Regions from separate parts of the Mesorhizobium sp. M1322 genome, predicted to be linked through region 1. Evidence: predicted binding sites of a transcription regulator. Region 1 holds the regulator's gene; the other holds the start of a gene.
The links. Region 1 encodes LexA, which represses DNA repair genes until DNA is damaged. Its sites were predicted from a motif close to TGTTCNNNNTGTGTTCNG; they were not measured.
Positions count from the first base shown of each region.

Region 2: the regulator LexA is predicted to act here: its motif matches at 3,216-3,233, upstream of recA (recombinase RecA).

Region 1 is NZ_JAMYLP010000027.1:14,304-19,505, reverse strand. It holds gene NKH12_RS12870 (ComEC/Rec2 family competence protein) at 1-1,920, shown strand, start outside; gene lexA (transcriptional repressor LexA) at 1,914-2,651, opposite strand; gene NKH12_RS12860 (molybdopterin molybdotransferase MoeA) at 2,756-3,961, opposite strand; gene moaC (cyclic pyranopterin monophosphate synthase MoaC) at 3,961-4,458, opposite strand; gene trpC (indole-3-glycerol phosphate synthase TrpC) at 4,525-5,202, opposite strand, start outside.
Region 2 is NZ_JAMYLP010000073.1:24,172-29,373, forward strand. It holds gene alaS (alanine--tRNA ligase) at 1-1,770, opposite strand, end outside; gene recA (recombinase RecA) at 1,995-3,092, opposite strand; gene NKH12_RS22720 (carbohydrate kinase family protein) at 3,367-4,305, shown strand; gene NKH12_RS22725 (TfoX/Sxy family protein) at 4,325-4,648, opposite strand; gene NKH12_RS22730 (GFA family protein) at 4,739-5,202, shown strand, end outside.

The DNA of each region.
Region 1 (5,202 bases):
ACCGGCCGTGTCGTCAGGCTCGACCAGATGGCGAACGGCCGGATCAGGCTGACCATCGACGTGATGTCGACGGCCCGGCCGACACTGCGTTATGCGCCGGAACGTGTCAGGGTTTCGGCACGCAAAATTCCCGCTGAGATGACCGCAGGCTCGGTGGCAACCGGCTATGTGAGGCTTCTGCCTCCGACTGGCCCGGTTAGGCCGGACAGTTATGACTTCTCCTTCGACAGCTATTTCGCCGGTATCGGTGCCAGTGGCTTTTTCCTCGGCAATCCGAAGATCGTCGTTTCCGAGGATGCGCCGTTCGCCGCGCGCCTTTCTTCCTCGATCGAAAAGGCGCGCGAAACCATTGCCGACCATATCAGGGACAGCATTGGTGGCGCCGAGGGGGAGATTGCCGCCGCGCTGATCGTCGGCGTGCGTGCCGGCATTCCCGAAGAGATAAACGAATCGATGCGGCGCACCGGCATCTACCACATCATCTCGATTTCCGGCTTGCACATGGCGCTTGTCGCCGGCACCATCATGGGATTGCTGCGCGGCGCCTTTGCGCTGTTTCCCGATTTTTCGTCACGCCGGCCGGTCAAAAAATATGCGGCTGCTGCCGCACTCCTTTCCATCGCGGCCTATCTCATTTTTTCCGGTATCGTGGTCGCGGCTGAGCGCAGCTTCATCATGCTGGCGGTAATGCTTGTTGCCGTGCTGTTCGACCGGGCGGCACTCACCATGCGCAATCTGGCGATTTCTGCCATCGCCGTCATCGTCGTGTCGCCGCACGAGGTGGTCGGCCCAAGCTTCCAGATGTCCTTCGCCGCGACTGCTGCTCTCGTGGGTGCCTATGCCGGCTGGTCCGACTATCGTGCCGACAAGGCCACGGCGCCGCCACAGCGACGGTCACCGGTCGTTTTCGTCACGCGGAAACTCGCCGCTGGGACAGGCACCATCGCAATGACCTCCATCATTGCCGGCACCGCCACCGCGCTCTTCGCCATTTGGCACTTCCAGCGCGTCTCGCCGCTTAGCCTGTTCGCCAATCTGGCGGTCATGCCGATCGTAACGGTCGTCATGTTCCTGGCCGTCCTCAGCGCCTTGGCAATGCCTTTCGGCTTCGACGGACCTTTCCTCTACATGATGGGCAAGGGGCTGACGGCCATGATCGCAATATCGGGATGGATTTCCGAGCGTTCGCCGGTCGATGCAGTCGGACTTATTTCGTTGCAATCGGTGCTGCTGGTGACGGTCGCCCTGGTCATCGCCACGATGGCGACGACATGGTTGCGGCTTGCGGCACTTCCCTTTGCGCTTGCCGGCCTGCTGACGATTTCCGAGACGCGCACGCCCGACGTGCTGATCTCGGAGGATGCGCATCTGGTGGCGTTGCCGATCGGCGGCGGCGAATTGGCCGTCAACCGGGTGCGCTCGAACGAATTCACCACCGACAACTGGAAACATGCGCTGGTTTCAGCGACCATTGTCGAGCCCGAGACATTCGAAAAAGGAGACGTGCGGTTCGACATCGCCGACCCGGCCGACCTGCCGCCGGGAGCGCCCTTCTACTGCACTGCCGGCCTGTGCCTCGCCCGGCATCCGTCCGGCGCGATCATCGCGCTCGCCGACAACCGCAAAACCGCGCGGTCAGCCTGTGCCTTTGCGGATCTGATCGTCATCGACGACGCCACAGCCTATTACAATCCCTGCCGCAATCCGCTGGTCCTCGTCGTCACCAAACGGCAGCTCGCTCGCATGGGCAGTGCCGCCGTCTTCTTCGATCCGCTATCGGCGACGACGCGCGCAGAAATCCGTTTTGCCGTCAGACAGCCCTATAGACCCTGGCATGAGCAGCGGAGATTTTCGCGCGAGGCGAAGGGCCTGCCGCCATACCGCAGGGCCGAGAAACCCAAAAAGCCTGCCGCTCAGTAACGCCGGATTAGTCCGACGAGCTTGCCTTGCACCTTGACCCGGTCCGGCCCGAAGATACGCGTTTCATAGGCCGGATTGGCGGCTTCAAGTGCGATCGAGGCGCCCTTACGGCGGAACCGCTTCAGCGTCGCTTCCTCCTCGTCGACCAAGGCGACGATGATCTCGCCAGGCTGGGCGGTGTCGGCGTTGCGGATGATGACCGTGTCGCCGTCGAAAATGCCGGCCTCGATCATCGAATCACCCTTGACCTCCAGCGCGTAGTGCGTGCCGCCGGTGATCATGTCCGGCGGCACCGAGATCGAATGCGTCTGGTGCTGGATCGCATCGATCGGTACACCGGCAGCGATGCGGCCCATCACCGGGATGGAGACGGTGGCAACGACGTCGTCATCATTGCCGGCCGCAGGCATGCGTGAAGGCGCCGGCTTGATCTGTCGCCCGAGGCTGCCCTGCCCAAGGCTGCCCTGAATGACGCTCGGCGAGAATTTGCGCGCCGCATTGAGGCCGGGCGCGATCGAATCGGGCAGGCGCAGCACCTCCAGCGCGCGGGCGCGGTTGGGCAGGCGGCGAATGAAGCCGCGCTCCTCCAGCGCCGTGATCAGCCGATGGATTCCCGACTTGGAGGCGAGGTCGAGCGCTTCCTTCATCTCGTCGAACGAGGGCGGAATGCCGCTTTCCTTCAGCCGCTCGTGGATGAACATCAGCAGTTCGTGTTGTTTGCGTGTCAGCATCGCGACCCCCAACAGAATCAGAAAAACAAACCCAGAACAAACACTATCTGTTCCAGTTGTGTTCCGCAACCGTTTAAAGTTTAATGAATGTGTTGACGTTTTGTTCAGCGTAGCATCAGCACGCTGCAGGCGGCGCCCGTCGCGGCTGGGGGAGCGAATGGCTCGCGCACGATCAGCCCGTTGGCGTCGGCCAGCATTTTGAGCATCGAGGAATCCTGGATGCCGAACGGGGTCGCCAGCAGCGTGCCGGCTTCTTCACTCACCACGGCGCGTACATAGTCCTGCCTGAGATCGTTGGCCGGCATGGCAGCGCCGAGCCGCGCCTGACGCATGTCCTGCCGGAAGGCGCGGCCGCCGAGGCGCGCAAGCAGCGGCTTCAGAAAGAGCTGCGTGCAGACCAGGCTCGCCACCGGATTGCCAGGCAGGCCGATGCAGCGGATGTCACCCAGCCGCCCGAACATCAGCGGCTTGCCGGGCCGCATGGCGATTTTCCAGAAATCGAGCGTCATGCCTTCGCCGGTCAGCACGTCATGGACTAGGTCATGGTCGCCGACCGAGGCGCCGCCCAGCGTGACGATGACGTCGGCGCCTGCATCGACCGCTTGTTTCACCAGCGTGGCGATCGCCTCCTTGCGGTCGGGGGCGATGCCGAGATCGAGCGCGCTGGCGCCGACTGAGCGGGCAGCGGCGGCGACGCCATAAGCATTGGACGAGATGATCTGGTCGGGGCCAAGGTCGCTGCCTGGCGGCAGCAATTCGTCGCCGGTGGCGATGATAGCGACCAGCGGCCGTTTCACCACGCTGACCTGCGGATGGTTGGCCGACGCCGCCAGCGACAATGCCGCCGGATCAAGCAGGCGGCCTTTCTCCAGCAGCACGTCGCCCTTCGAGAAATCGAGCCCGAGGCGGCGGATGTTGCGGCCTTCAACCGTCGACGCGGTCACTTCGATGCTGCCGCCGCCGAGATCGCGGACATTCTCCTGGATAACGATGGTGTCGGCGCCTGCAGGAAGCGGGGCGCCGGTGAAGATGCGCACGGCCTGCGCCGGGCCGACTGTTCCGGCAAAGCCGCGTCCGGCCGGAGCCATGCCGATCACCGAAAGTTTCGCGGACACGGACGCGACATCCTCGGCCCGCACGGCATAGCCGTCCATGGCGGACGCGTTGAACGGCGGCTGGGTGCGGAGCGCCACGAGCGGCTCCGCCAGCACGCGGTTGGCGGCGTCCATCAGGGCGACGCTTTCAGCTTGCGAGGGCGCAGCATCTTCAAGCAGGCGCTCGAGCGCCTCGGCGACCGGAAGCAGCGCCATTATCGGCCTGCCTGTTGGGCGCCTACCTTGTAGTCGCCGGATTTGCCGCCGGTCTTTTCCACCAGCCTGATGCTGGAGATCACCATGGCGCGATCGACTGCCTTGGCCATATCGTAGATGGTGAGGCAAGCGACCGAGACGGCGGTCAGCGCTTCGATCTCGACGCCGGTCTTGCCGGTGACGCGGGCCAGCGCCGTGACCTTCAGGCCGGGCAGCGCCGCGTCCGGTTCGATGTCAACGGATACCTTGGTCAACAGCAGCGAATGGCAAAGCGGGATCAGTTCATGCGTCCTCTTGGCCGCCATGATGCCGGCGATGCGCGCCGTGCCCAACACGTCGCCCTTTTTGGCGTCGCCGTCGAGGATCATCTTCAGCGTTTCGGGTCTCATCGAGACAAGACCCTCGGCAATCGCCGTGCGGGTCGTCTCCGCCTTGTCGCCGACATCGACCATGTTGGCTTCGCCTTTCGCACCAAGATGGGTGAGGGCGGCCGTCATCGTCAGGTCACCTTCGAGCGACGTGCGTCCGTTTGGACGCACCAAGTACGCTCCAATACTTTGAATCTATGCATCGTGCTCTCCGAAAATCGATTCCGATTTTCGGGCCGATGCATCGGCGGGCGCCTTGCCCGTCAAAAGCAGGCGCGTCGCAGTGGCCACGTCCTGTTGCCGCATCAGGCTCTCGCCGACGAGGAACGTACCGATGTCGCTCCGTTCCAGTCTGCGGCAGTCTTCGTGCGAGAAAATACCGCTCTCGCTGACCAGCAGGCGGTCGGCCGGCACCATCGTCGCCAGCCGCTCCGAGGTCTCGATGCTGGTTTCGAACGTCCGGAGATTGCGGTTGTTGATGCCGATCAGCCGTGATGACAGTTTCAGCGCGCGTTCCGTCTCGGCCTCGTCATGCACCTCGACCAGTGCGTCCATGCCGAGCTCGAAAGCCGTCGTTTCGAGTTCTCTGGCCACGGCGTCATCGACGCTCGCCATGATGATCAGGATGGCGTCCGCGCCCCACGCGCGGGCTTCGAACACCTGATAGGGATCGAACAAAAAATCTTTGCGCAACGCGGGCAATGTCACGGCGTTGCGCGCATCGGTGAGGAATTCAGGCGCACCCTGGAAGGACGGTGCGTCGGTCAGCACCGAAAGGCAGGCGGCGCCACCTTTAGCATAGGCCCTGGCCAGTGCCGGCGGATCGAAATCGGCGCGGATCAGGCCCTTGGACGGGCTCGCCTTCTTGACCTC
Region 2 (5,202 bases), on a different contig from region 1:
CGCGACCAGGGAGCCCTTCTGCGCGACATGGGTGCCCAGCACCTCGCGCAGCGCTTCGTGGATCAGATGCGTCGCGGAATGGTTCGCGCGCAGCCTGGAGCGGCGCGCATGATCGACCTTCAGCTCGACAGTCGCGCCCGTGTTGACCGTGCCGTTGACCACCTTGCCGAGGTGCACGAATAGCCCATCGGCCTTCTTCTGCGTGTCGGAGATCTCGATCGAGAACCGTTCGCCCGAAATGACGCCGGTATCGCCCATCTGGCCGCCGGACTCGCCATAGAACGGCGTCTGGTTGACGACCACGACAACGGCGTCGCCCTTGGCGGCGCTGTCGACGATCTTGCCGTCCCTGACCAGCGCCTGGATGAGGCCTTCCGCCTGCTCGGTCTCGTAGCCGAGGAATTCGGTGGCGCCGTTCTTCTCGCGCACCGGGAACCACACCGTTTCGGTCGCGGCCTCGCCGGAACCAGCCCAGCTCTTGCGCGCCTCGGCCTTCTGCTGCTCCATCGCATTGGTGAAGCCGGCAAGATCGACCGAGATATTGCGCTGACGCAGCGCGTCCTGCGTCAGATCGAGCGGAAAGCCATAGGTGTCGTAAAGCTTGAAGGCTGTCTCGCCATCCAGCATGTCGCCGGAGCCCAGCTTTTCCGTCGCCTCAGAAAGCAGGCCCAAGCCGCGCACCAGGGTCTTGCGGAAACGGGTTTCCTCAAGCTTCAGCGTCTCGGTGATCATCTGTTCGCCGCGCACCAGTTCCGGGTAGGCCTGGCCCATCTCGCGCACCAGCGCCGGCACCAGCCGCCACATCAGTGGATCACGGACGCCCAAAAGCTGCGCATGGCGCATGGCGCGGCGCATGATGCGACGCAGCACGTAGCCGCGGCCTTCGTTGGACGGCAGCACGCCGTCGGCCACCAAAAAGCAGGACGAACGCAAATGGTCGGCGATGACGCGGAACGATGCGACGGTGTCCCCATCCGGACCGCGGCCGAGCGCGGATGACGCAACGTCGACCAAGTGACGGAACAGGTCGGTCTCGAAGACGCTCTCCACCCCTTGCAGAATGGAGGCCATGCGCTCCAGGCCCATGCCAGTGTCGATCGACGGGCGCGGCAGGTCGATGCGCTCGTCCTTCGTCACCTGTTCGTACTGCATGAACACCAGGTTCCAGAATTCGAGGAAACGGTCGCCATCCTCCTCGGGGCTGCCGGGAGGGCCGCCCCAGATGTGCTCGCCACGGTCGATGAAGATCTCCGAGCACGGCCCGCAAGGTCCGGTGTCGCCCATTGCCCAGAAATTGTCCGAGGTCGGAATGCGGATGATGCGATCGTCGGAAAAGCCGGCGATCTTCTTCCAGTAGCCGGCCGCCTCGTCGTCGGTGTGATAGACGGTGACCAGCAGCTTGTCCTTCTTCAGCCCAAACTCCCTGGTGATCAGGTTCCAGGCAAGTTCGATCGCGCGCTCCTTGAAATAGTCGCCGAACGAGAAATTGCCGAGCATCTCGAAGAAGGTCAGGTGGCGCGCAGTGTAGCCGACATTGTCGAGGTCGTTGTGCTTGCCGCCGGCGCGGACACTCTTCTGAGCGGTCGTGGCACGCGAATAGGGCCGCTTTTCCAGGCCGGTGAAGACGTTCTTGAACTGCACCATGCCGGCGTTGGTGAACATCAGCGTCGGGTCGTTGCGCGGCACCAGCGGGCTCGACGCGACGACCTCGTGACCCTCCTTGCGGAAATAGTCGAGGAATGTCGACCGGATCTCGTTCACGCCACTCATGAATAATACTGCCTTTTAGCTTTTAGAGAGAGCCGTCGGCCCGGCCGACGGCAAATGGACATGGCCTTTTAGCCGCCGAGTTGCACCCTGTCCAGAAACACGGAATTGGGCCAATTTGCGGGGCTTGCCGGGTCATCTCGGCGCGCCCCCGCCGAAACGCAAACCGCCGGCGTAGGCCGGCGGTTCGAAACGCAACAATACAGAACTCGATTACAGCCTGAAGCCTACATGGCGCCCGCTTCGTCCTCGAAACCATCGTCTCCGCCTTCGGAACCACCGTTCTCGAGGAATTTCTCGGCGATCAGCCCGGCATTCTGCCTCAGCGCCAACTCGATCTCGCGCGCCGTGTCGGGATTGTCGCGCAGGAACAGTTTTGCGTTCTCGCGGCCCTGGCCGAGCCGCTGCGAATTATAGGAGAACCAGGCGCCCGACTTCTCGACCACGCCGGCCTTGACGCCGAGGTCGACCAACTCGCCGGTCTTGGACACGCCCTCGCCATACATGATGTCGAATTCGACCACCTTGAAGGGCGGTGCCAGCTTGTTCTTGACCACCTTGACGCGGGTCTGGTTGCCGACGACCTCGTCGCGGTCCTTGACCGAGCCGATGCGGCGAATGTCGAGGCGCACCGAAGCGTAGAATTTCAGTGCGTTGCCGCCGGTCGTGGTCTCGGGCGAACCGAACATGACGCCGATCTTCATGCGGATCTGGTTGATGAAGATGACCATGGTGTTGGAGCGCGAGATCGAGGCGGTCAGCTTGCGCAGCGCCTGGCTCATCAGCCGCGCCTGCAGGCCGGGCAGCGAATCGCCCATCTCACCCTCGATTTCGGCGCGCGGCGTCAGCGCCGCGACCGAATCGACCACCAGCACGTCAATGGCGCCGGAACGCACCAGCGTGTCGCAGATCTCCAGCGCCTGCTCGCCGGTATCGGGCTGCGAAATCAGCAGGTTTTCGAGATCGACGCCGAGCTTGCGGGCATAGACCGGATCGAGCGCGTGCTCAGCATCGACGAAGGCGCAGATGCCGCCTTTCTTCTGGGCTTCGGCCACCGTGTGCAGCGCCAGCGTCGTCTTGCCCGAGCTTTCCGGCCCGTAGATCTCGACGATGCGGCCGCGCGGCAGGCCGCCCACGCCAAGCGCGATGTCGAGGCCAAGCGATCCGGTCGGCACGGTTTCGATCTCGACGACCTGCTCGTTTGCGCCGAGCCGCATGATCGAGCCCTTGCCGAAGGCACGCTCGATTTGCGACAGCGCCGCATCCAGAGCCTTTGATTTATCCACTGCTTTGTCCTCTACAAGCCGCAAAGAATTCTGAGCCATGATACATCACCCCTTGGTCGTCAATGAAGGCCGGACAGTCCGTAATCCTTATCAATTTGTACCGTTTTTGTTCTGGTCTGGCAAGGGGCGATATCCAATTGAAAAACAAACAATATCCGGATTTGTTCTTTTTTTGTTTCGTGTTTTCACCCCAGGATGTATCCCGCTTCACCCGTAGGATTCTGCTGGGCATCTTCCGAATCGCGCCTCCGGTTGCCGGGTTCCGCCTGACAACCTAGTCTCACCCGGCAACAGCAAAGGTCATCTCGCCGGCATGATGAAGTCGCCGACAATCCTGGCCGTGGGCGGCGCCTATATCGAGCGGCGCGGCCAAGTTTCGGGCGCCTTCGTGCCGGCGGCGTCAAATCCCGGCACGATGCGCGAGGCTGTCGGCGGTGCCGTCTTCAATGCGCTGCGCAGCGCCGTGCGCCGCGGCGTCTCCGGTTCGCTGCTTTCGGTGCGCGGCGGCGACGGTCTGGCCGATACGGTCTCGCGCGCCATCGCTGCGGCCGGCATTGCCGATCTGTCCGTAGTGTTCCTCGATCGCACGACGCCGAGCAATACGGTGCTGGTCGACGGCGATGGCGCTCTGATCGCCGGCCTTGCCGACATGGCGCTCTACGACCTGGCGCTTCCCAAGCAGATCCGCCGTGCCAAGGTGCGCGAGGCGATCAGCACCGCCGATGCGGTCCTGTGCGACGCCAACCTGCCGTCGACGGCGCTGGAGCGGCTGGTGGCGCTTGCCGCCGGCAAGCCGGTCTTCGCCCTCGCCGGTTCACCGGACAAGGCGGTGCGACTCGCGCCGGTGCTCGGCAGCCTGGCGATGGTCTTCATGAACCGGCATGAGGCCTTCGCACTCGCCGATGTCGGTATCGACACGGCGGAGCGAGATATCATCGACTGCCTGGGGCGCGCGGGCCTCAAAGGCGGCGTGGTGACGGCGGATGACGGTCCGGTGCTGGGTTTCGACGAAGCCGGCGCCTTCTCGATCCTGCCGCCGAAAAAAGTCGCGGACGGCGCCGCCGATGCGCTGGCGGGCGCAACGGTTGCCGCCCTGCTGCGCGGCCTGACGCTGCGCGCGGCGCTGCGCGACGGCGTTGCCGCGGCAATGCTCGCGATCGAAAGTGCCGGGCTTGTGCCGGTCTTAACGGCGGCAGACTTTGCCGACGCGCTGGCCCTTGTGCCCGAGCCGCAGAAAATTGGCATGAGCTGATGACCAGTGGAGAGGCAGCCTATTTGCCGGCACGCAGCCCCGCTTCATAGGCCCGGCGTGCCCAGACCGCCATCTCATCCGGATCGTCGAAAGCGCTGTCGGGAATGCTCCAATACGGCATAGACACCAGCTTGCCGTGCCGCGAGCCGGTGTAGGTCCACTGCGTGCAGCCGGCCGCTTCGAATTCCGGCGCGCTTTCCGCGTCGGCCTTCAGCATCAATTCGCCGCGAAGGACGATCGCGACGATGACGCCGTCGAAGTAGATGCCCTTGCCGCCGAACATCTTGCGAATGCTGACCGGGCCGAGGCCTTCGAAAAGTTCGGCAATGCGTTCATTGTCCATGCCGCAATCATGTCATCCGGATTTCCCCTTGTCATCGCCCCAATCAACCCCATCCTGACAAGGTGAAAACCAACCTCGTCGGAGTTCTTCATGCCGCTTCTGCTCAAAGGGTCCTGCCGGTGCAATGCTGTCCACTTCGAGGTGGAAAGTCACACGCCGGTGCCGTTCATGCTCTGCTACTGCTCGATCTGCCGCAAGCAGCAGGGCGGCGGTGGCTTTGCCATCAATCTCGGCGCCGATTTCGAGACGCTGAAAATCAAGGGCAAGCGCAATCTCGGCGTCTATCAAGCCGAGATCGAGGACGACGAGCATCCGCAATGCGAGATCTCGTCAGGCGAACGGAATTTCTGCAAGAAATGCGGATCGGCACTCTGGCTCTACGATCCGACCTGGCCGGAGCTGGTCCACCCCTTCGCCTCCGCGATCGACACAGACCTGCCGAAGCCGCCTGAAAAGGTCCATCTCATGCTGAAATACAAGGCGAACTGGGTCGAGCCCGAGATCGGCAAGGACGACAAGACCTTCGACGTCTATCCCGAGGAATCGATCGCAGA